DNA from 3 places in the Brucella sp. IR073 genome. Region 2 is predicted to be linked to each of the others. Evidence: predicted binding sites of a transcription regulator. Region 2 holds the regulator's gene; each other region holds the start of a gene.

Region 1 (7,879 bases), 210 kb from region 2:
CCCTCGCGGTCGGATTCGTCACGCAGATCCGAGATACCCTCGATGCGCTTCTCGCGCACCAGTTCGGCCATCTTCTCGATCATCGTCGCCTTGTTCACCTGATAGGGAATCTCGGTGATGATGATCGCCTCGCGGTCGCCACGCATGGACTCGATCTGGACGCGCCCGCGCATGATGATGGAGCCGCGCCCGGTCGAATACGCGGAATGGATGCCCGCGCGGCCCAGAATGATGCCGCCGGTCGGGAAATCCGGCCCCGGAATGATCTCCATCAGTTCCTGAAGATCGATAGCGGGATTGTCGATGAGCGCGATGCAGCCGTTGATGATCTCAGAGAGATTGTGCGGCGGGATGTTGGTCGCCATGCCCACAGCGATGCCGCCGGAGCCGTTGACGAGCAGATTGGGAAAGCGCGCCGGCAAAACGGTCGGCTCCTGCTCGCGGCCGTCATAATTGTCCTGGAAATCGACCGTTTCCTTGTCGATATCGGCAAGCAGCGTCTCGGACAGCTTCTCGAGGCGGCATTCGGTATAACGCATGGCCGCAGGGGGGTCGCCGTCCACGGAGCCGAAATTGCCCTGCCCGTCGATCAGCGGATCGCGCAGCGAAAAATCCTGCGCCATGCGCACCAGCGCATCATAGATCGAGGCGTCGCCATGGGGATGGTATTTACCCATCACCTCGCCGACCACACCGGCTGACTTACGATAGGGGCGGTTCCAGTCCAGCCCCATCTCGTTCATGGCGTAAAGAATGCGCCTGTGAACCGGCTTCAAACCGTCACGCGCGTCGGGCAGCGCGCGGCTCACGATCACGCTCATCGCGTAAGCGAGATAGGAGGTCTGCATCTCCTCGACAATGGAAACCGGCTCAATGCCGTTGGGATCTTGCGGACCGGTCGGCGGAGTTTGATCTGACACTGTTCAAAGGTCTTTCATGCGAGAATCGATCCAGCCCTTATAGCGGAAACGCGGAAGAAACACCAATAAACAGGCCTTTTCATAGGGGATAATTGGCCTTATATTTCAATGCGATAGAAACGGGCATACAAAGATGGGCGAATCATACGCCACATTCGGGCCATGATTGGCCTCGTCTTGAAGGAGCAAGGCAACAGGGAAACAAGAAAGTATGTTTTATTCGCAAACATACTCCCTGCTCACCTATTCCCTTACACCCCAATTCCCTTTCAACGGAAAGCATCCGATGGTCTACGACACAATCCTGAGTGCCTTCGTCACGCTGCTGGTGACCATCGACCCACCGGGGCTGGCGCCGCTGTTTCTGGCACTCACGACAGGCATGGACCGCAAGGCGCGGGGACAGGTGGCGCTGCGGGCAAGCATCATCTCATTCTGCGTGCTGGCGCTCTTTGCTGTTGCCGGGGCACAGATATTGGGCGTGTTCGGGATCACCATCGGCGCGTTCCGCGTTGCTGGCGGGCTGCTCCTCTTCTGGATCGCCTTCGACATGATCTTCGAGCGGCGGCAGGAGCGGAAGGAAAAGAGCGCCGAGGTGGCTATCACCAAGGATCACATCCGCAACATCGCGGCCTTCCCGCTGGCGATCCCGCTCATCGCGGGACCCGGTGCGATTTCGGCGACGATCCTGCTCGGCGGCTCGTTTCCCGAGACGGGGCCGCGGCTGGTGCTGGTGCTGATCCTCCTGGTCTGTATCCTGACCACATATCTGGTGCTTCTGCTCGGTGAACGGATCGACCGTTTTCTAGGCGAGACGGGCCGGTCGATCCTGACAAGGCTCCTCGGCGTCATCCTCGCCGCGCTGGCGGTGCAGTTCGTGGCGGATGGGGTGAAGGCGCTGGTGGTGGGGTGATGCGGACGATGCGATCAATGGCCACTGGAGCGGGACGAGATGACAATAAGTCATCTCCAGCCAAATCATGCGCCGGAGCTATGGTCACCGCCACCGAAATATTGGGCATAGCCGCTGGCTAATAGCAAATGCGCTTCGGCATTCGCCAAATAGCGCACACTCGGTAAATCAGGCGATGCCAGCCAATTCCAATCTGGGATGGCTGGCATCATAGGGGTGCTTGAATCGTCTCCCGCTTAGAACGGAATCTCATCGTCCAGATCGCGCGAGAAGCCGCCACCGCCGCCCTGCGATGGGCTGGAGCGGCCGAAATCGGAGCCGCCCTGGTCGGAATAATCGTTCATCTGGCCACCGCGGCCGCCTTCGAAGCGTCCGCCGCCGCTGCCGGCACCCTCCCCGCGGGAATCGAGCATCTGCAGCTCGCCGCGGAATTTCTGGAGCACCACTTCTGTCGTGTAGCGGTCATTGCCGGTCTGGTCCTGCCATTTGCGGGTCTGCAGCGAGCCCTCGATATAAACCTTCGCGCCCTTCTTCAGATATTGCTCAGCCACCTTGGCGAGATTGTCATTGAAGATCACGACGCTGTGCCACTCGGTCTTCTCCTTGCGCTCGCCCGACTGCTTGTCGCGCCAGGTCTCGGACGTCGCGATGCGCAGATTGGCCACCATATCACCGGAATTCAGGCGCCGGATTTCCGGATCCGCTCCGAGATTGCCGACGAGGATGACCTTGTTGACGCTACCTGCCATAAAACCCACTCCAACTTTTGTGTTTCCCCGCACCATACAGGAGCGAGGCGCAGGGCGCGCATCCGTATGGCAATTCGCCCCTGACTATCCACAGAGTTATTGTTCTATGTTTGTTCTATAGATTTTTGCGCCAAATGCAAGGGGAAGTTGGTAAATGGTGAAGAGAGTAACCCAAGCCCACCATTCACAATTCACTATTTTGCTATTCACTCATGTGATTGGCCCCGCCGCTCTTATGTTCCTGGCGCGCGGGGCCGGATTGGGGATCACCCTCTTTGCCGGTAGTGATTCACCGGCAAGTTCTCAAGGAAACATCCGTTTCCCTTATCAATCGTCCAAATTTTCAGTAGCCGGCTTAAGCGTGTCACCTATAGGTGGCTTAAGCCTTGGATGAATTATCAGGTGGACTCATGCCTCATTCCTCCTGTCAATTCCCGTCCCGACCGAAGGCGGAATTGCGCGATGACCGCTCGTCCATCCGGCCATCATTCCGCGCCTTCGATCACCATTGAATGTGTGCCTGTCAGGAGCATTCGTCAACGATCTTGTCATCACAATTTGCGTGGCTTATGTCAGGAGTCGGTTGTTCGATGTTTGTTCCAGTGATAAGAACGGCATCTCTTGAACTTTCGCGAAGACAGGATGGCAGGGGCGCGAATGAGCGATCAGAAATTCATCTCCATACGCGGCGCGCGCGAGCATAACCTGAAGAATGTCGATCTCGACCTGCCGCGCGACAAGCTCATCGTCATGACCGGCCTGTCGGGTTCCGGCAAGTCCTCGCTCGCCTTCGACACGATCTATGCCGAGGGACAGCGGCGCTATGTCGAGAGCCTTTCGGCCTATGCGCGCCAGTTCCTTGAAATGATGCAGAAGCCCGATGTCGACCAGATCGACGGGCTTTCGCCCGCCATCTCCATCGAGCAGAAGACGACGAGCCGCAATCCGCGCTCAACGGTCGGCACCGTCACCGAGATCTACGACTATATGCGCCTGCTCTTCGCGCGTGTGGGCGTGCCCTATTCACCCGCCACCGGCCTGCCGATCGAAAGCCAGACGGTGAGCCAGATGGTCGACCGGGTGATGGCGCTCCCGGAAGGCACGCGGCTCTATATCACCGCGCCGATCGTGCGCGGGCGCAAGGGCGAGTATAAGAAAGAGCTGGCGGAGCTGCAGAAGAAGGGCTTCCAGCGCGTCAAGGTGGACGGCACCTTCTATGAGATTGCCGACGTTCCGGCGCTGGACAAGAAATATAAGCACGACATCGATGTGGTGGTGGACCGCGTGGTGGTGCGGGACGATCTCGCCTCGCGCCTGGCGGATAGCCTCGAGACCTGCCTGAAGCTGGCGGATGGCCTCGCCATTGCCGAATTCGCGGACAAGCCCCTCCCCCCGGAAGAAACCGCCGAAGGCGGCTCTGCCAATAAATCCGCCAATGAGACGCATGAGCGCATCCTGTTCTCGGAGAAATTCGCCTGTCCGGTTTCGGGGTTCACAATTCCCGAGATCGAGCCGCGGCTGTTCTCGTTCAACAATCCGTTCGGCGCCTGCCCGACCTGCGACGGGCTCGGCTCGCAGCAGGCCATCGACCCGAACCTGATCGTTCCCGATGAAAACGCGGTCGTGAAGAACGGCGCGATTGCGCCATGGGCCAAGTCGTCCTCTCCCTATTACAACCAGACGCTGGAGGCGCTGGGCGCGGCCTATGGCTTCAAACTGGGCGCCCGCTGGCGCGATCTTTCGGAAGAGGCACAGAAGGCCATTCTTTACGGTACAGGCAGCCGGGAAATCACCTTCGCCTATGATGACGGGTTGCGCTCCTACAAGACGACCAAGACTTTCGAGGGCGTGATTCCCAATCTGGAGCGGCGCTGGAAGGAGACGGATTCGGCCTGGTCGCGCGAAGAGATCGAGCGCTATATGGCCTCCTCCCCCTGCCCCGCCTGCAATGGCTATCGCCTGAAGCCCGAGGCGCTGGCGGTGAAGATCGGCGGGCTGCATATCGGCGCGGTGACCGAGATGTCGATCCGCAAGGCGGATGCCTGGTTCCGCGATATCGACAAGACCTTCAACGAGAAGCAGCATGAGATCGCGGCGCGCATCTTGAAGGAAATCCGTGAGCGGCTGCGCTTTCTCAACGATGTCGGCCTCGATTATCTGACGCTGTCGCGCAATTCCGGCACGCTTTCGGGCGGCGAGAGCCAGCGCATCCGGCTGGCCTCGCAGATCGGCTCGGGACTGACCGGCGTGCTCTATGTGCTGGACGAACCGTCCATTGGATTGCACCAGCGCGACAATGCCCGGCTGCTCGACACGCTCCGGCATTTGCGCGACCTCGGCAACACGGTCATCGTCGTGGAGCATGACGAGGATGCGATCCTGACCGCCGACTATGTGGTCGATATCGGCCCTGCCGCCGGCGTCCATGGCGGGCAGATCATTGCCGAGGGCACGCCCGAAGAGGTGATGGCGAATTCGAAATCGCTCACCGGGCAGTATCTCTCCGGCGCGCGCGAGGTGGCGGTTCCCTCGGAGCGGCGTCCGATCTCCAAGGCGAAGCGCATCAAGGTCGTCGGCGCGCGCGGCAATAATCTGAAGAATGTTTCCGCCGAAATCCCGCTCGGCACATTCACCGCAGTCACCGGTGTTTCGGGCGGCGGCAAGTCCACCTTCCTCATCGAGACGCTGTTCAAGGCGGCTTCGCGGCGCATCATGGGCTCGCGCGAGCATCCGGCGGAGCATGACCGCATCGACGGGCTGGAACATCTCGACAAGGTCATAGATATCGACCAGTCGCCTATCGGGCGCACGCCGCGCTCCAACCCGGCTACCTATACCGGCGCCTTCACGCCCATCCGCGACTGGTTCGCGGGGCTGCCGGAGGCGAAGGCGCGCGGCTATCAGCCGGGGCGCTTCTCCTTCAACGTCAAGGGCGGGCGCTGCGAGGCCTGCCAGGGCGATGGCGTCATCAAGATCGAGATGCATTTCCTGCCTGACGTCTATGTGACCTGCGATGTCTGCCACGGCAAGCGCTACAATCGCGAGACGCTGGAAGTGACCTTCAAGGGCAAATCCATCGCCGATGTGCTCGACATGACGGTGGAGGAAGGCGTCGAGTTCTTCTCCGCCGTTCCCGCCGTGCGGGACAAGCTGCAGGCGCTGCTCGATGTGGGCCTCGGCTATATCAAGGTGGGCCAGCAGGCAACGACGCTGTCTGGCGGCGAGGCGCAGCGCGTCAAGCTCGCCAAGGAATTGTCGAAACGCTCGACGGGCCGCACGCTCTATATCCTCGACGAGCCGACCACCGGACTCCACTTCCACGACGTGGCGAAGCTCTTGGAAATGCTGCATGAGCTGGTCAACCAGGGCAACACGGTGGTGGTGATCGAGCACAATCTGGAAGTGATCAAGACCGCCGACTGGGTGATCGACCTCGGCCCCGAGGGGGGCGATGGCGGCGGCGAGATCGTCGCGGTGGGAAGGCCAGAGGATATTGTGAAGGAGACACGGTCCTATACCGGACAGTTCCTGAAAGAACTGCTGGAGCGGCGGCCGAAGCGCAAGGCGGAAGCGGCGGAGTGAACCATGGCGAACGCAGGCACCATACGGGCAGGCATCGGCGGGTGGACCTTTGAGCCGTGGGAGGGGACGTTCTATCCGGACGATCTGCCGAAGAAAAAGCAACTCGAATATGCCAGCCGGCAGCTTGCCACCATCGAGATCAACGGCACCTATTACGGTTCACAGAAGCCGGAGACCTTCGCCAAATGGGCAAGCGAGGTGCCGGAAGGTTTCGTCTTTTCGCTGAAAGGCAATCGCTTCGTCACCAACCGCAAAGTTCTGGCGGAAGCGGGCGAGTCGATGGAGAAGTTTCTGACGCAAGGGATCACGGAGCTTGGGTCGCATCTGGGGCCTATCCTCTGGCAGTTCGCGCCGACGAAGAAATTCGATCCGGAGGATTTCGAGGCGTTTCTCAAGCTTCTGCCGGAAAAGCAGGATGGGCTGAAGCTGCGCCATACGGTGGAGGTTCGCCATCCTTCCTTCGTGGTCCCGGAATTCGTGGCGCTCGCCCGCAAATACAATGTGGCGATCACCTGTGCCGAGCATTTTGACTATCCTGAAATCGCTGACGTCACCGCCGATTTTGTCTATGCCCGGTTGCAGAAGGGGGATGACAATATCCCCACCGCCTATTCGCCCGCGGCACTCGACCGATGGGTGGAGCGCGCGGAACTCTGGGCGAAGGGCGGCGCGCCTGACGATTTGGCCTATGCCGATCCGGACAACAAAATCCCCGCCGCGCCGCGCGATGTGTTCGTCTACTTCATCCATGAAGGGAAGGTAAGAGCGCCTAATGCGGCACGGGCGTTCATGGAGCGGGTTGAGGGAAAAGGATGAGGTTACACGTGAGGTTGCTGCCGGATTGATTCTGGGAATTTACGTAAGTGGCTGATTTTATAAGGAATGACGTATTTAATTTTAATGGCGAGGCTGGCGGTCTCACACCCTCCTTCCCCCTTGCGGGGAAGGTGCCCGCTTTAGCGGGCGGATGGGGATGGGGACATTTGCGCTTTTGCTGGAGGTAGAGGCATCAGCGTCACCACCCCCATCCGTCTTCGCAGACACCTTCCCCGCAAGGGGGAAGGAGGGTGTTTCCCAGCATCTCCGGCAAATCCTCCGCGATCAAACCCGGGCCGAAGCGTCTGGCGGCGGCGGCGTGAAGCCAGACGGCGGCGGTGGCCGCCTCAAAAGCGGGCATGGCTTGTGCGATGAGGCCGGCAATCATGCCTGCCAGCACGTCGCCCGATCCCGCGGTTGCCAGCAGCGGCGTGCCGTTGGTGTTGATCGCCGCGCGACCATCGGGGGACGCGATGACGGTGTCAGGGCCTTTGTAGATCACCACCGCATTGGCGCGTTTTGCCGCCGCCCGCGCCTTTTCCAGCTTCGACAAGGCCGTGTCATCGGCGATGTCAGGGAACAGGCGGCGGAACTCGCCTTCATGCGGCGTCAGCACCAGCGCATTGGCGTTTTCTCTGTTGGAAGCTCGGAACAGAAGGCCGGGATTGTCCTGGAAAGCCGTCAGCCCGTCAGCGTCCAGCACCAGCGCGCGAAAACCGTCGCCCGTCTGGCGCTGGTCAAGCAAGTTTGGCGCACGGGCCCGAATGTCCGCCATATTGCCGAAACCGGGTCCCAAAACAGCGGTGGCAACCTTGCGCTCCCGGATGAAAGAGAGGTCGGCCGCGTCGCCTTCCATTTTGCGCAGCATGATGCTGGTCAGATGCGCGGCGTTCACAAGA
Region 2 (7,879 bases):
CGCCATGCGCCGGGCCCCAGAGGCAGGCCACGCCCGCCGCGATGCAGGCGAACGGGTTGGCGCCGGACGAGCCGGCAAGACGCACCGTCGAGGTGGAAGCGTTCTGCTCATGGTCCGCATGCAGGATGAAAATGCGGTCCATGGCGCGGGCGAGCACCGGATTGACCTTATATTCCTCGCAAGGCACGGCGAAGCACATGCGCAGGAAGTTCGAGGCAAGGTCGAGATCGTTCTTCGGATAAACGAAGGGCTGGCCGATATGATACTTGTAGGCCATCGCCGCCAGCGTCGGCATCTTGGCGATAAGCCGGACCGAGGCGACCATGCGCTGATGCGGATCGGTAATATCGGTCGAGTCGTGATAGAAGGCGGACATCGCCCCGACGGAGCCGACCATCACGGCCATGGGATGCGCGTCGCGGCGGAAGCCGGTAAAGAAGCGTGTCATCTGCTCGTGCACCATGGTGTGGTGCGTGATGCGATAGTCGAAATCCGCCTTCTGCGCCTTGGTCGGCAGTTCGCCGTAGAGAAGGAGATAGCAGGTCTCCAGAAAGTCGCCATGCTCGGCCAGCTGCTCGATCGGGTAGCCGCGATAAAGCAGCACGCCCTCATCGCCATCGATATAGGTGATCTTCGACTCGCACGAGGCGGTGGAGGTGAAGCCGGGGTCGTAAGTGAAGGCGCCGGTGTTCTTATAGAGCGGGGTAATATCGACGACATCCGGTCCAACAGAACCCTTGCGGACTGGCAGGTCGAAGGTTTTGCCGTCAAGGGTGATGCTTGCTGTATTGTCAGACATATTCGTTCCTTTCAAATCCTTCGAACCCAAGATTTCGCCCGTCAAACTATCCCAAAGCTGCGATGTTGCAACGCGGAAATTCGTCCAAAAGGCCGGCCTCCGTAACGAGACCGTGATATCCTAAAAGCGACACCGATTTTAATCGATCTGATCCCCGATTCTTGCCAGGGACTCCTTCCTTCCGAGCACGGCGAGCACATCGAACACGCCCGGGGATGTTGCGCGTCCCGTAAGTGCGGCGCGCAAGGGTTGCGCTATCTTGCCCAGCTTCAAGCCGGTTGATTCTGCGTGGGCGCGGATGGCGGCGTCGAGGCTCTCGACGGTCCATTCGGAAGCCTGTTGAAGCGCGGGCAGGGCGCCTTTGAGAATAGCGCGGCCCTCATCGTTGAGGAGCGCGGCCGCCTTCTCGTCGAGCGCCAGCGGACGCGCGGCAAAGATGAACTTAGCGCCGTCAGCGAGTTCCACAAGGGTTTTCGCGCGCTCCTTCAGGCCGGGCATGGCGGCGAGAAGCTGGCCGCGCCTGATATCATCGAGCTGGGCAAGCAATTCCGGCCCGCCTTCGATTTCCGGCAGCACGGCGACGAGCGCGTCGAAAAGCGTCCGGTCGTCGCTCGCGCGCATATATTGACCGTTGATCGCCTCCAGCTTCTGGAAGTCGAAACGCGCCGCACCCTTGTTGATGCCCTTGACGTCGAACCATTCGACCATCTGCTCGGTCGACATGATCTCGTCGTCGCCATGGCTCCAGCCGAGGCGGACGAGATAATTGCGCAGCGCCGCCGGCAGATAGCCCATCGCGCGATAGGCCTCGACGCCGAGCGCGCCGTGGCGCTTGGAGAGCTTCGCGCCATCCGGGCCGTGGATCAGCGGAATATGCGACATGGACGGCACCGGCCAGCCCATGGCGTTGTAGATGATGGTCTGGCGCGCGGCATTGGTCAGGTGATCGTCGCCGCGGATGATGTGGGTGACGCCCATGTCGTGATCGTCAACCACGACCGCATGCATGTAAGTGGGCGTGCCGTCGGAGCGCAGGATAATGAAATCGTCGAGATCCTTGTTGGGAAAGCGCACCTCGCCCTGCACCTCGTCATGTACGACGGTTTCGCCCGTCTGCGGCGCCTTGATGCGGATGACCGGCTTGACGCCAGCGGGCGCCTCGGACGGGTCGCGGTCGCGCCAGCGCCCATCATAGCGGGGAGGGCGGCCTTCGGCGCGGGCCTTCTCGCGCATGTCTTCCAGCTCTTCCGGCGTCGCGTAGCAATAATAAGCCTTGCCAAGCGCAACCAGCTCTTCCGCCACCTCGCGGTGGCGCGGTGCGCGCTCGAATTGCGAGATGGCGTCGCCATCCCAGTCGAGACCCAGCCAGGTGAGGCCATCGAGAATGGCCGCGACGGCGGCTTCGGACGAGCGCTCGCGGTCGGTATCCTCAATGCGCAGCAGCATCTTGCCGCCGGTATGCTTCGCGTAGAGCCAGTTGAACAGCGCCGTGCGCGCGCCGCCGATATGCAGAAAGCCGGTGGGCGAGGGCGCAAAGCGGGTAATCACGGGTGAGGACATGATAACTCCGGTGGGTGCGGGGCGTTCGTTCACCGAAAGCCCCACTCGATTTCGGTTGGCGTTCATGTAGCATAGGTGGCTGGCGGTGCAAGTGTAGCGTATGGGCGCCGGGCGGGGATGATGAAAGGCGGGAGCGACACGGAGGAGGTCGACGAGCGGGCGCTGGTGAAGCCGCCGGCCTATTTCCTGCCGCCTGCGGTCAGCCCGCGCGAGCATATACCGGACGCCGTTGAAAGCCCCGTAAGGCCGCGCCGGTTCACGCTGCCGTCACGCGCGGATATCGTCGCACGTGTCCGGGCATTTGCGGCGTCTTTCGCTGCTCTCTTCGGCACAGAGGATGAACTCGGCGCGCGCTTTCTCTTCCTGCCCGTTTTCGGAGGGTTCGGCGTTATCTGCTATTTTTCTCTTGGCTCCGAACCTCGGTGGCAGCCGCTGCTTTCCGGCCTCACCGTTCTCGTCGCTTTGCGTATTCTGGCGCGTAGGCGGCAGCTGATGGCTTATTCGCTCACCTTCACCATCGCCGTCATTGCCGGGATGGTGGCGGCGAAGACAGAGACAATGCTGCGCGCGACACCGATGCTGGGCGCGGATGTGACGACGCGCCTCACCGGGCGCATTGTCGCCATGGCGCAGAACATTGATGGCACCTGGCGCGTGACGCTGGATGTGCTTGGCACCGAGCGCCCAAAGCTGCGCTATGCGCCTGAGCGTGTCCGCGTCTCCGCGCGCGACCTGCCGGCGAGCGCGGAGATCGGGTCAGGGCTCTCAGGCTTCGTGCGCCTGCGCGCGCAATCGGGACCCGTGCGGCCCGGAAACTATGATTTCGCCTTCCATGCCTATTTCAACGGAATCGGTGCGAACGGCTTCTTCCTGGGTACGCCGAAGAGCGTGGCGGTTCCCGCTCCAACGGGCTATGCGGACCGGCTGTCGCTGTGGGTCTCGGCCCTTCGCCAGGGCATCGGAACGAGTATCGTGATGAATCTGGAGGGTGAGGAGGGCGCCATTGCCGCGGCGCTGATTTCCGGGCAGCGCGACGGCATCAGCGAGGAGACGAACGAAGCGCTGCGCCTTTCAGGCCTTGCGCATATCCTCTCGATCTCAGGCCTGCATATGGCGCTGGCGGGCGGCCTCGTCATGCTTGTCGTGCGGGCTGTCGCTGCGCTCTTTCCCGGTCTCGCCATGCGCCATCCGGTGAAGAAATATGCGGCGGGCGCGGCGCTTACGGCGTCGGCCTTTTATCTCATGCTCTCGGGCGCGGATGTCGCCGCGCAGCGCAGCTTTATCATGCTGGCGGTGATGCTCGTCGCCGTGATGATGGATCGCGCCGCCATCACCATGCGCAATCTGGCGATTGCCGCCCTCGCAACCATCGTTCTCGTGCCGCATGAATTGCTGGGCCCGAGCTTCCAAATGTCGTTTTCCGCCACCGCGGCGCTCATCGCCGCCTTTGCCTGGTGGATCGACCGGAGGCGGAACTCAGAGGAGGATGCGCCGCGCTCGTCCTTCGCCGTGCGGGGTTTCCTCCACAAGATGGCGGCCTCTGTCGGCGCGACGGCGGCGGCATCGGCGATTGCGGGAACGGCGAGCGGCATTTTCGCGCTTTATCATTTCAACAACACCGCGCCGCTCGGCCTGCTCGGCAATGTGTTGGCGCTGCCGGTCATATCGGTCACAGTCATGCCTTTCGCTGTGCTGAGCCTGCTCGCAATGCCCTTCGACCTTGAATGGCTGCCCTTGCAGGTAATGGGAGCGGGCATAGAGGTGGTGAAATGGATCGCTCATCAGGTGGCCGCGGTCTCGCCCCATGCCAATCCCGGCATCATGCCGGTTTCGACCTTGCTTTTATGGTCAGGTGGGCTGGTGCTGGCGATGTTTCTCAGAACCCGTCTGCGCGCCGCCTCGCTCGCCTTGTTCGCGGCGGGGCTTGTCTTCTATGTCAGGGAAACCGGCCCTGATCTGATCCTCTCGGACAATGGCCGCCTCGTCGCGCTGCGCATACCGGACGGCGCGCTTGCAATCAACCGCGCGCAGCCCTCGAAATTCCTCATTGAAAACTGGACCAAGGCCTACGACGCAACCGGCATCGTTAAGCCAGCAACGAACTCGGGCTCGTCCGGAACGAACGGCTTTGTCTGCGAGGACAACATCTGCATAGCCGAAATGCGCAACGGCCAGACGCTCGCTTATACGGACGCGCACCAAGGCCAAACCATCGCCTGCGCCATCGGCGACATGGTCATTCTCGCCTTCGCCGGCAAGAACCTCTCTTGCAGCGGCGAAGGGAAAACCGTCATCACCCTCCGCGACCTCGCCATCAAGGGAACGCTCGAAGGCCGCCTGCCGGACGCGACGAGAAACGAAACTCAACTCACCTATGCAATCGGTCCGCCGGAACGGCCATGGAACCTGCACCGGCTGCACTCCCGCGCCGCGCGCGGTCTGCCCGAGAAGACCCTGAACCGCGAACGAACCGGGCGAAGGCTGCCAGAGCGAGCGGATCTGCGCGCGCCCGACCGGGATCAGTAGCGCCGGATCAGCCCCACCAGCTTGCCCTGCACGCGCACGCGGTCCGGCCCGAAGATGCGCGTTTCATAGGCCGGGTTTGCTGCCTCCAGCGCGATGGATGCGCCTTTGCGGCGAAAGCGCTTCAACGTCGCTTCTTCGTCATCGACAAGCGCCACGACGATCTCCCCCGGATTGGCGGTGTCGCCGCGCTTGATGACGACAGTATCGCCATCGAATATTCCGGCCTCGATCATCGAATCGCCCTTGACCTCCAGCGCGTAATGATCGCCGGGGCCAATCATTTCCGGTGGCAGGCTGATGACATGAGTCTGGTTCTGGATGGCGGCGATGGGAACGCCGGCGGCGATGCGGCCCATCACCGGCACCTGCACGGCAGAAGATGGCGCGGCTTCGTCATCCGCCTTGGCGGCGGGGCGAGAGCGGGCAGGGGCCTGCGCTGCCATATTACGCCCAAGGCTGCCCTCGATGACGCTGGGCGCGAATTTCTTCTGTGCGTTGAGACCGGGCGCGATCGAATCGGGAAGCCGCACCACTTCCAGCGCGCGGGCGCGGTTCGGCAGGCGGCGGATGAAGCCGCGCTCCTCCAGCGCCGTGATAAGCCGATGGATGCCGGATTTCGACGCCAGATCAAGCGCCTGCTTCATCTCATCGAAGGAGGGGGGAATTCCGGTTTCCTTCAACCGCTCGTGGATGAAAAGCAGAAGTTCATGTTGCTTGCGCGTCAGCATCGAGTGGTTCCTTCAAGGGAATCGGAACAAAAACAAACCCAGAACAAACACTATCTGTTCCAGTCTTGTTCCGCAAGCGTTTTAAACTGGTTAAAATTGAGAAAAGATATGAATTAATTTCTGCAGTCGGAGCTTCCTGCCAAGGTCCATTCGATCCAACGACACCTGCCGGCGGACCGAATGGATAGCTGTTGTGCGCTCTTGCCGCTAGAGATTTTGGCCGAGGAAGCCGCGAATGAAGCCGGCTATTTCATTGGAGTGGGTTTCCAATGCGAAATGGCCGGTGTCGAGAAGGTGTACATGCGCTCGGGGCAAGTCGCGTTTGTAGGCTTCAGCGCCAGCGGGTATGAATGCCGGATCGTGCCGGCCCCAAATTGCGAGGAAGGGCGGCTGATAGGTGCGGAAATACGCTTGGAATTGCGGATACCGGTCAAGATTGCTGCGATAGTCGAGAATCAGATCCAGCTGAATTTCCTCCGCGCCAGGGCGGGCCATCAGGGCGATGTCGAGCATATAGCCGTCGGGGCCGAGGCGTTGCGGGTCCGTTCCGGTGCGATACTGCCAGTTTTCGATCACGTCAGGCGAAAGCGAAGCGCGACAAGCCTCGCGATTTGCCTCGCTTGGCTCCCGCCAGTAGGTTTCCCATGGCCCCCACTGGTCACTGAACCCATCGAGATAAGCGTTGCCGTTCTGGCTGATAATTGCAGTCACTCTCTCCGGGTGAGCCATCGCTAACCGATAACCGACCGGCGCGCCGTAGTCGAAAACATAGAGGGCATAGCGGTCCAGCGACAGTGCCTGTGTGAATCCATCGATTACCTTCGCCAGATTATCGAAAGTAAAATCGAACGTACCGCGCGCCGGGCTTTGCGTATGGCCGAAACCGGGAAAGTCTGGCGCTATCACGCGGTACCGATCCGAGAGCTGAGGCATAAGCTCGCGGAACATATGACTGGACGAGGGAAAGCCGTGCAGCAGCAGAAGGACTGGAGCGTTCCTTGCGCCCGCCTCCCTATAAAATACATTCACGTCTCCCACTTGCTGAGATTTATAACTCACCGTCATGACATTTCTCCAATCGGCAGGTTGGGTTTGCGCCAACCGCGCATCCTAGGCACCCATACAAATACTACCGAACGGTCGGTTGTAAATAGGCATCTTTTTTGATAGTTGATATCGGGCGGGAAATGCGTTCCGGCTTCGGCCTTAGAGCATGATCCAGAAAAGTTGCAGACTTTTCGGATAAAGATCATGCGGAAAAACAAAGAGTTAGAGCGCGATTGCATCGCGCTCTAAGAGGGAGTGTTCGAATGAAGGCAACCAGGGAAGAAATCATTCTCGCGGCGCGGGAGCTGTTCCGAGAAAAAGGTTATGCTGGAGCCTCGATGCAAGATCTTGCCAGTCGGGTGGGGCTCAAGAAGGCATCGCTCTACATGCGCTTTCCAAACAAGGAGGCGTTGGTTCCCGTGGTCCTGGAGATGACCTATAATGATACATTCGCACGTCGGGACGTGAACGGGACGGACTGGAGTGACGCCTACGAGGCGGCCATCCGGTCTATCGCAGCCGGTCTCATGGACGTGAAGCGGTGCGTGGGTTTGCACCTCGCTTATGGCATCGGCGACGAAACGCCGATAGCGAAGAAAGCCGTACGGGATTTTTTTCAGGCGTTGCGGGATCGCCTGAGCGGGATTTTAGCCGAAATCATGCCGCGCGAACGCGCCGAAACAGTCGCCGCCGATGCGCTTGTGCGGCTGGAGGGTGCGACCTTGCTGTTGGCGCTGTTCGATGACCGTCAGGCTATGGAGCGTGCCGTAGCAGCGGCGCTGACGGATGCCGCCAGCGCCTTGAATGCTTCCCATTAGAGCGTGATGCGATTAAACCCGTGCGGGCATCACGCTCTAACTCTTTGTTTTGCCGCATGATCTTGTCCGAAAAGTCTGCAATTTTTCGGGATCATGCTCTAAATATCCAGCTCTTCCACAAATGCCGCGCGCTCCTGGATGAAGCGGAAGCGGGCGTCGGGGCGGGTGCCCATGAGATCGTCCACGACGGTGCGGGTTTCCGTCGCCGTGTCCTCGGCGATCTCGACGCGCAGCAGCGTGCGCTTTCTCGGATCCATCGTCGTTTCCTTCAGCTGCTCGGCGCGCATTTCGCCGAGGCCTTTGAAGCGGCCGATTTCGATCTTGCCCTTGCCGGTGAACTCGGTGCGAAGCAGCTCTTCCTTGTGCGCGTCGTCGCGGGCATAGGCGGTCTTGCCGCCCTG
Region 3 (7,879 bases), on a different contig from region 2:
CGTCACCCGCCGCAACAAGCTGGCCGAGCAAAAGATCGCGCAGGCCGAGACGGAAGCCGTCAACGCGGTGCGCTCCTCGGCAGTGGAAATCGCCGTCGCCGCGGCGGAAAAGCTCATCGCCGACAAGCTCGACGTCAAGACGGCAGGAGAGCTGTTCAAGAAATCCGTCGATGAGGTAAAGGCGCGGCTGAACTGAGCCGAACGTCTCCAAGGATATTTGACCAAAACGCCGCCGTTAGGCGGCGTTTTTTATTGCGTGATGTGCGGACGGCCAGGTGCATACACCGCATTCCGAGCATTTAGGATTGTTTCAGGTCAGGGTTTGGCTCTGCCTTGGACGTTTATGAACGGAAAAACTCCAGTCAAGAAACAACTCGCATTCGTCAAATAGTATGCTATTGTCATACGAAGATCGAAAGGATACTGCCATGGCAAATCTCGCTCCGGTGAGCGTGCGGGTATCGCGGAGGGAACGTGAGTTGCTTGAAGCCGCTGCCGAGCAATCACGCACCAATCTGAGTGACTTTATCCGTCGAAAGGCGGTGGAAGCTGCCGAACTGGAACTCGTTCATCAAAATCACGTGGTTATTCCAGCGGCTGAATGGGAGAAGTTCGAGGCATGGGTGGATAGCCCGCCAAAGGATATCCCCTCTCTGCGTGACCTTGCAAAGACGCGTCCGGTATGGCGAGACTGACCTCGCCCCGTCAGCTTCGCGAGGATGACGATCGCGAGAGTTTCGATTGCGGCCGCGCGTCGATGAACGAATGGTTCCGGCGACATGCCTGGCGCAATCAGCAACTCGACATTTCCAGAACCACGGTCATATGCGACGCGGAAAAGAACGCCGTCGCAGGATATGTTACCTTGGCCGGCGGCCACATCGAGCGGGAATATCTGCCGAAAGCCTCGCAGCGCAACAGACCGGAGCACATACCGATTTTCCTGCTCGGCCAACTGGCGGTGGACCGCCGCTATCAGGGACTGGGAATCGCCCGGTCCCTGTTGTTCTATGCCCTGACGGCATCCGTGCATATCGCGAAGTCGATTGGATGTGTCGGAGTGCTGACTCACCCGCTTGATGACGGGGTGCGGGAGTTCTATCGGCGTTTCGGCTTTGAAGATCTCCCATACGATCCCCGGCGCAGCATGATCGTCAGAATCAAGGATCTCAGGCAAAACGGATTCGATCAAGAATAGGGAGTAGTCGGCGCCCTTCAATTACGGGGACTCCCCACCGTCCGCTGGGTTGGCGTTGTCTTACCAGAGTCTGTCAGAGATAATCGGAAACGGTGCTGCCTTGGGCCGTCATTCTCGGGCTTGTCCCGAGAATCTGCAACGGGACGGCCTTCAGGACGGTCATCGCTATTGCTTGCTTTTATGGCAGATATCAGGGACAAGCTCGAGGATGACGGCAGAGGCTTGGTCTGCCTCGAGATTCATCCTGTGTCTGACAGACTCTATCCCACCCGAAACCGGTCCTTTATCGGCGAAAACGTAAAGCGGTGCAGCCCGCGCACGGGGCCGTGGATCTCGATGGCCACGCGGTGCTGTTCTGTGGCGTACCCCACATGGGCTTCGAGACCGTAATGGGGGTGGTGCGTCCCGGCACGCCGCATCATGCGGTCGCGGGTGACCTTGGCGACGATGGACGCAGCGGCGATGGAAATGGAGCGCTGGTCGCCCTTGACCAGCGCGCTGCCCTCGCAGCAGAGCCCCCAAGGCACGTCGACGCCGTCGATCAGCGCATGGCCGGGCGCGAGCGTCAGGCCCGCCGCCGCACGGCGCATGGCTTCCAGCGAGGCCTTGCGGATGTCCGAGCGATCAATGCTTGGCGCCGAGAGGCTCGCCACCGAAACCGCCAGTGCGCGCGCAAGGATGATGTCGTAAAGCTTGTCGCGCATCGCCGCGGTCAGCCGCTTGGAATCGTCGAGCCCTTCCGGGAGAGAGCCGGCATCGAGGATCACCGCCGCCGCCACGACAGGCCCAGCGAGGGGGCCGCGTCCCGCCTCGTCTATTCCGGCGACGGGACGCACGCCTCGTTTCATCAGCCGCAGCTCGGTGGAAAAATCCGGCACAAGCGGCATGTCGAAGAGAAGCGGAGAATCGGTAAGCGCGCGGGTCATTGTGCGGCAACAGTCGCATTGCTTCCGATTCTCCGCAAGACCCTCCCGCAGGGGACCGGCAGGAGGGCATTCAGGCGCGGGGCTCGGGCGCCTGAAAGGAAAATCAGCACATGATCCACGGAAAGCTGCAGGCATTCTGACAGATCAGGCAGTTAATTACGCTTCATCCCCTGAGACGGGGCATGTTTTCGGACAGGATGATCCTGTCAAATCAAGCGATTAAGCCATGAGGGAGGCGAAGGTTCCTTCACGCCCACCTCAAAAAAGCGAGAGCTGGGTGCCGTATTTCGTCGGCGGCGCAAAAAGATCGGTTCTGAGCCGGGCGCGTTGCCCGTTCATCCCGAGCCGTTTAGCCGCGATCTCGAAACGCCGGCCGATTGCCCAGGCATAGGGACCGTCGCCGCGCATCCGCTTGCCCCATTCGGCGTCGTAATCCTTGCCGCCGCGCATGGAGCGCACCAGCGACATCACATGCCGGTAACGATCCGGATAGTTGCGTAAGAGCCAGTCTTTGAACAGCGGCGCGACTTCCAGCGGCAGGCGCAGCAGCACATACCCCGCGCCGCGCGCGCCCATCGCATAGGCCGAGTCTAGGATACGCTCGATCTCATGATCGTTGATGCCGGGAATGACCGGTCCCATCATGACAGCCGTCGGAATGCCCGCCTCGGAGAGCGAGCGGATCGCCTGCAGCCGCCGTGACGGCGTCGACGCGCGCGGCTCCATGGTGCGGGCGAGCTTGGCGTCGAGCGTCGTCACCGACAGCGCCACCCGTGCGAGCCCTTTTTCGGCCATGCGGGCGAGAATGTCCTGGTCGCGCGTCACCAGGGCGGATTTGGTGACGATGGCAACGGGGTGATTGGCCCCATCGAGCACTTCGAGGATTTCGCGCATGATGCGCCATTTCTTCTCCACCGGCTGATAGGGGTCGGTATTGGTGCCGATAGCGATGGTCTTGGGCTGGTAGCCGGGCTTCGCCAGCTCTTTTTCCAGAAGGCGCGGCGCATCGGGCTTGGCAAACAGCTTTGATTCGAAATCGAGCCCCGCCGAAAGCCCCATATAGCTATGCGTCGGCCGGGCGAAGCAATAGATGCAGCCATGCTCGCAGCCGCGATAGGGATTGATCGAGCGGTCGAAATTGATATCGGGGGAATCGTTGCGGGTGATGATCGTGCGCGGCTTCTCCACCTGCACGTCGGTTTTGAACGGCGGCAATTCCTCCAGCGTGCTCCAGCCATCGTCGAAGACATGGCGTGTCTGCGGTTCGTAGCGCCCCGAGGGGTTGATCCCCGCGCCGCGTCCGCGCCGGCGCCCGTGATCGATGCGCAGGCCCGTTTCCTCGATCAGCGCATTGGCATGGTCCGCCCGGCCTTCGCCGAACGCCGCCCTATCGGCATGGTGAATGACTTCCATCCTCGTCTCCGCTGGCAGGTTGCCTCAGGAGTTGGAACAAAGCCAGAACTTTTCGAACAAAGCAAGAACTTTTTTAGAACGGCGCTAAACATCATGCGGCCCAAGCATGATCCCGAAAGTTGCAGACTTCCAGGTAAGATCATGCGGCTAAATGAAGGAATTGTGGCGTTTTCGCTGGCCATGCGCTAAGCGGGAAGCATGGTATCCGTGATCATTGAAACAAAAAATGACGAGGAAGCGCTTGCTCGTACGCTGGCCGGTCTGGTGGGTGGCGCGGTCGAAGGGCTGGTGCGCGACGTCCTTATCGTCGATCACGGATCGAGCGATCACACAAGCGACGTCGCCGACGCGGCGGGCTGCGTGTTTCTTTCGAACGGGTCCTTCGCCGACGCCGTCCGGCAGGCGAGGGGCGACTGGCTCCTGCTGCTTGAGCCGGGCGCGCGGCTGCTGGAAGGCTGGGCGGAGGCGGTGCGCGACCATATCGAGGTCCTGCCCGGCCCAGCCCGCTTCACCCGCTCGGCTATCCACCGGCCCCGTTTTCTGGCGAGGATTTTCAGCCGCAACGATCCGCTGAAGGACGGCCTGCTGATCTCGAGACAGCAGGCGGCGGCGCTGCTCAAGCCCGGCTACGGTGCGCGGGATCTGGCGCGGGGGCTGTCGATGCGAAAGCTGAAGGCGGAGATTGTAATGGTCAGATAGGTCCGACCCTATGCCCGCGTCTGCGTCGCCACCACGAACCAGTCCGGATGACGCTCCTTGATATGCACCGCCGCCCGTTCTGCCGCTGTATTGTCAGGGAAAATCCCGAAGCAGGTCGCGCCGGAGCCGGACATCTGTGCGAAGCGGGCTCCGGTTTCCCGCAGCAGGCTGAGGACGCCCCCAAGCGCCGGCGAGAGGGCCAGCGCCGCCGGGTAGAGGTCATTGCGTGTTTGGCGGAGATAGGCGCACACTGCCTCGATGCCTGGAAAATCGGCTGGCGAGGGGAGCGGCGGGTTGTCCCGGCACGTGAGCGCCCGGAAGACATCAGGCGTCGAAATCCCCGTCCCGTCATTGATGAGCACGATCGGCAGGCTCGGCAAACGGGGCAGGGACGTCAGCGCCTCGCCGATGCCGCGCGCGATGAGCGGCGAGCCGATCTGCTGCCCATGCAGGCACATCGGCAGGTCCGCGCCCAGCTTAAGGCCAATGCCGCAGAGCGCAGGGAGGTCGAGGCCGAGGTTCCAGAGCATGTTGAGCGCCGCCAGCGTCGCCGCGGCATCGCTCGACCCGCCGCCGATGCCCGATGCAATCGGCAGGTTCTTGGTGAGATGGATCGCCACCGGGCTTGTCTGCCCGGCAAACCGCTCTTTAAGCGCATCCCGCGCCTTGAGAACGAGATTGCCCGTATCGACGGGAATGCCTTGAGCAAACGGCCCGCTGACGGTGAAACGGTCCGCGAAGGCGGGCGAAACGTCGATCCTATCGCCATAGGCCGCGAAGGCGACGAGGCTTTCCAGGAGATGATAGCCATCATCGCGCCGCCCGGTCACGTGCAGGGCAAGATTGATCTTGGCTGGGGCGAGGAGGGAGATGGTGTTGTGGGGGACGGCGTGGTGATTCATGCGTTTGGCCCACTCACCTCTGTTCGCGCGCTGCTACCCTTGGTCTTTACTGGAATACCATCCGCGCTTACCCCCCTCTGCCCTGCCGGGCATCTCCCCCACAAGGGGGGAGATTGGCTGTCAGTTCTGCTTTCGCTAATCGCGGACATTGCAGGATTGAGCGCCGCCATCGATGAAGGCCAATCTCCCCCCTTGTGGGGGAGATGCCCGGCAGGGCAGAGGGGGGTATTGCCCCACTGCCGGTCAAACAATCTAACCTCCACCCCGCTCAATCCTTGCGCAGGCGGTATTCGCCGGTCTTGGGGTCCTGCACCAGCGTGCCGTGGGCGCGGTTCTGGGCTTCTTTTTCGGCCTGGCGCACTTCGCGCGAAACCCGCGCCGCCTCGCGTTTGAACGCGCGGTAGCCATACCAGGCCGCCAGCCCCATGATGACGAGAAAGATGACTGACGGCATAGCCTTTAAGTCCTTGAAACCTCTATAATCCGTAGCGCGACCACAGGGCCTTCTGCTCCATCGCCGTAATGAGGCCTTCCGCTGCGCCAGACGCAGCTTGCGCCAATGCGTCCGGTTTGTGAAGCCCGGCGGCGGGAGTGGAGCGCAGCCCGAACATGCCGCGCGATCCTTCGATCAGGTTGAGTTCGGTCTTGGGCCCATATTCCTTGCGCAGGTAGGAGCGCATGTCGCCCAGCGTATCGACAAGCCCGAGCGCTTGTCCCTTGATCCCGGTCCAGAACATGCCGGTGAAGAGGTCGGGATCGTCAGAGAGCTTCGCCCCGCGCCGCTCCTTGACCATGTCGATGAAGACCTGATGCACCTCCTCCTGCAAGGCTTTCAGGTGCTCCACATCCTCCCTCTTTTCCGGAAGGAACGGGTCGAGCATCATTTTGTTCCGGCCGGAGGTGAAGATGCGCCGCTCCACGCCCACCTTCCTGATCAGTTCCTGAAAGCCGAAGCCCGAGGAGACGACGCCGATCGAGCCGACGATGGAAGAGGGGTCGGCGATGATTTCGTCGCCCGCCAGCGCGAGCATGTAGCCGCCGGATGCCGCTATATCCTCAACAAAAACATAGACCTTCTTGTTCTTTTCCTCGGCAAGATCGCGAATGCGCCGGAAGATCAGCCGGGATTGCACCGGCGAGCCGCCGGGCGAGTTGATAGAAAGCGCCACCGCCGGCGCGGATTTGTCACTGAACGCCTTGTCGAGTACCGCCGCCACCGAGGCAAGCGAAAGCGGAGCAGGGCGGAACAGCCCGCCGCCCTCCGCCATGATCGTGCCATGCAGGCGCACGACGGGGATTTCGACGCGGCTGCCCCGGAAACGGCGCGGCACGAGACGGGAAAGAATACGGGGCATGCGCAGTTCCAAATTCAATTCCACGAGCATCACTCCCGGCGGCTAACGGTCTATAGAAGCCTTCTATAGCGTTGTTTTGATAGAGCGAATAGCGAAATAGCGAATAGCTGGTAGTAAAGGGAAGAGATGAAATGCAGCCAATCTTTCCTATTCGCCATTCGCTATTCGCTTTTTACCGCAGAACCTCAACAGCACATAGCCGCAGATCGCCGAAAGCACCGATCCGGTCAGCACGCCGATCTTCGTCTCGTTTTGCAGATGCTCAGAAGCGGCGAAGGAGAGGAGGCCGATGAACAGGCTCATCGTGAAGCCGATGCCGCAGAGCAGCGCCACGCCATAGAGCTGGATCCAGCTCGCCCCCGTCGGCTTTGCGGCAAGGCGCAGCTTGATCGCCAGCCATGCCGCGCCGAAGACGCCCACCTGCTTGCCGAGGAAGAGGCCGAGCGCAATGCCGAGGGTCAGCGTATCCCTGAAGACGGACACATCCACCCCGGCGAAGGAAACGCCCGCATTGGCGAAGCCGAAAATGGGCACGATCAGGAACGCCACCCAGCCGGAAAGCGCATGCTCCAGCTTGTGCAGCGGCGAGTCCATGTCGTCGGGCTTTGCCGGGGCGGGCTTCAGCGGAATGGTCATCGCCAGGACCACGCCGGCAATCGTGGCGTGGACGCCCGAGCGCAGCACCAGATACCAAAGCACGAAGCCGACCACGAGATAGGGCAGGAGCCGCATCACGCCCATGCGGTTCATGAGAATGAGGATAAGCGTCGCGACGGCGGCGGCGCCGAGATAGGCAAGCGAGAGATCGGCCGTATAGAAGATCGCGATGATCACTACCGCCGCGAGGTCATCGAGAATGGCCAGCGTCGCCAGGAATACCTTGAGGCTCGAAGGCACGCGCGAACCGAGCAGCGATATGACGCCGAGCGCGAAGGCGATGTCGGTCGCCGAGGGGATCGCCCAGCCGCGGATCGTCTCGGGATTGCCGCTGTTGAGCGCGGCGAAGATCAGCGCCGGGACGATCACGCCCCCGGCCGCGGCGATGCCCGGAAGGATACGGTTCGACCAGCTCGCCAATTGCCCGTCCAGAAACTCGCGCTTGATCTCCAGCCCGACCAGCAGGAAGAAGATCACCATCAGCGCGTCGTTGACCCAATGCAGAACGCTGAGACCGCCGATATAGGCGTGAAGCGTGTGAAAATAGGTTTCGGCCCATGGCGAATTGGCGACGATGAGCGCCAGCGCCGCCGCGCCCATCAGCACGATGCCGCCGGCGGCTTCGCTGTCGAGGAATTGGCGCAGGACGGAGACGGGGCGTTTGAGGTTGCTGGCTTCAATCATCAAGCATTCCAATCTTGGCAAAATAGCGGACTTGAATTTGAGAGT

What was found. Region 2 encodes LexA, which represses DNA repair genes until DNA is damaged. Its sites were predicted from a motif close to TGTTCNNNNTGTGTTCNG; they were not measured.
Positions count from the first base shown of each region.
Region 1: a site for LexA is predicted at 3,167-3,184, ahead of uvrA (excinuclease ABC subunit UvrA). Genes of this name have one in related genera too.
Region 3: a site for LexA is predicted at 3,570-3,587, ahead of ACOWVG_RS01705 (PA0069 family radical SAM protein). Genes of this name have one in related genera too.

Region 1 covers NZ_JBAKHD010000004.1:28,583-36,461, reverse strand. Annotated here, with positions in the region: gene gyrA (DNA gyrase subunit A) at 1-920, opposite strand, end outside; gene ACOWVG_RS09570 (MarC family protein) at 1,207-1,833, shown strand; gene ACOWVG_RS09565 (single-stranded DNA-binding protein) at 2,070-2,582, opposite strand; gene uvrA (excinuclease ABC subunit UvrA) at 3,240-6,164, shown strand; gene ACOWVG_RS09555 (DUF72 domain-containing protein) at 6,168-6,980, shown strand; gene ACOWVG_RS09550 (NAD(P)H-hydrate dehydratase) at 7,180-7,879, opposite strand, start outside.
Region 2 covers NZ_JBAKHD010000004.1:242,637-250,515, forward strand. Annotated here, with positions in the region: gene gltA (citrate synthase) at 1-799, opposite strand, end outside; gene gltX (glutamate--tRNA ligase) at 938-2,359, opposite strand; gene ACOWVG_RS10585 (ComEC/Rec2 family competence protein) at 2,480-4,885, shown strand; gene lexA (transcriptional repressor LexA) at 4,879-5,613, opposite strand; gene ACOWVG_RS10595 (alpha/beta fold hydrolase) at 5,821-6,678, opposite strand; gene ACOWVG_RS10600 (TetR/AcrR family transcriptional regulator) at 6,924-7,478, shown strand; gene parE (DNA topoisomerase IV subunit B) at 7,577-7,879, opposite strand, start outside.
Region 3 covers NZ_JBAKHD010000001.1:343,673-351,551, forward strand. Annotated here, with positions in the region: gene ACOWVG_RS01685 (F0F1 ATP synthase subunit B) at 1-196, shown strand, start outside; gene ACOWVG_RS01690 (DUF1778 domain-containing protein) at 429-695, shown strand; gene ACOWVG_RS01695 (GNAT family N-acetyltransferase) at 683-1,198, shown strand; gene ACOWVG_RS01700 (ribonuclease HII) at 1,459-2,124, opposite strand; gene ACOWVG_RS01705 (PA0069 family radical SAM protein) at 2,383-3,537, opposite strand; gene ACOWVG_RS01710 (glycosyltransferase) at 3,736-4,236, shown strand; gene ACOWVG_RS01715 (4-(cytidine 5'-diphospho)-2-C-methyl-D-erythritol kinase) at 4,245-5,138, opposite strand; gene ACOWVG_RS01720 (hypothetical protein) at 5,407-5,592, opposite strand; gene ACOWVG_RS01725 (S49 family peptidase) at 5,615-6,493, opposite strand; gene nhaA (Na+/H+ antiporter NhaA) at 6,641-7,834, opposite strand.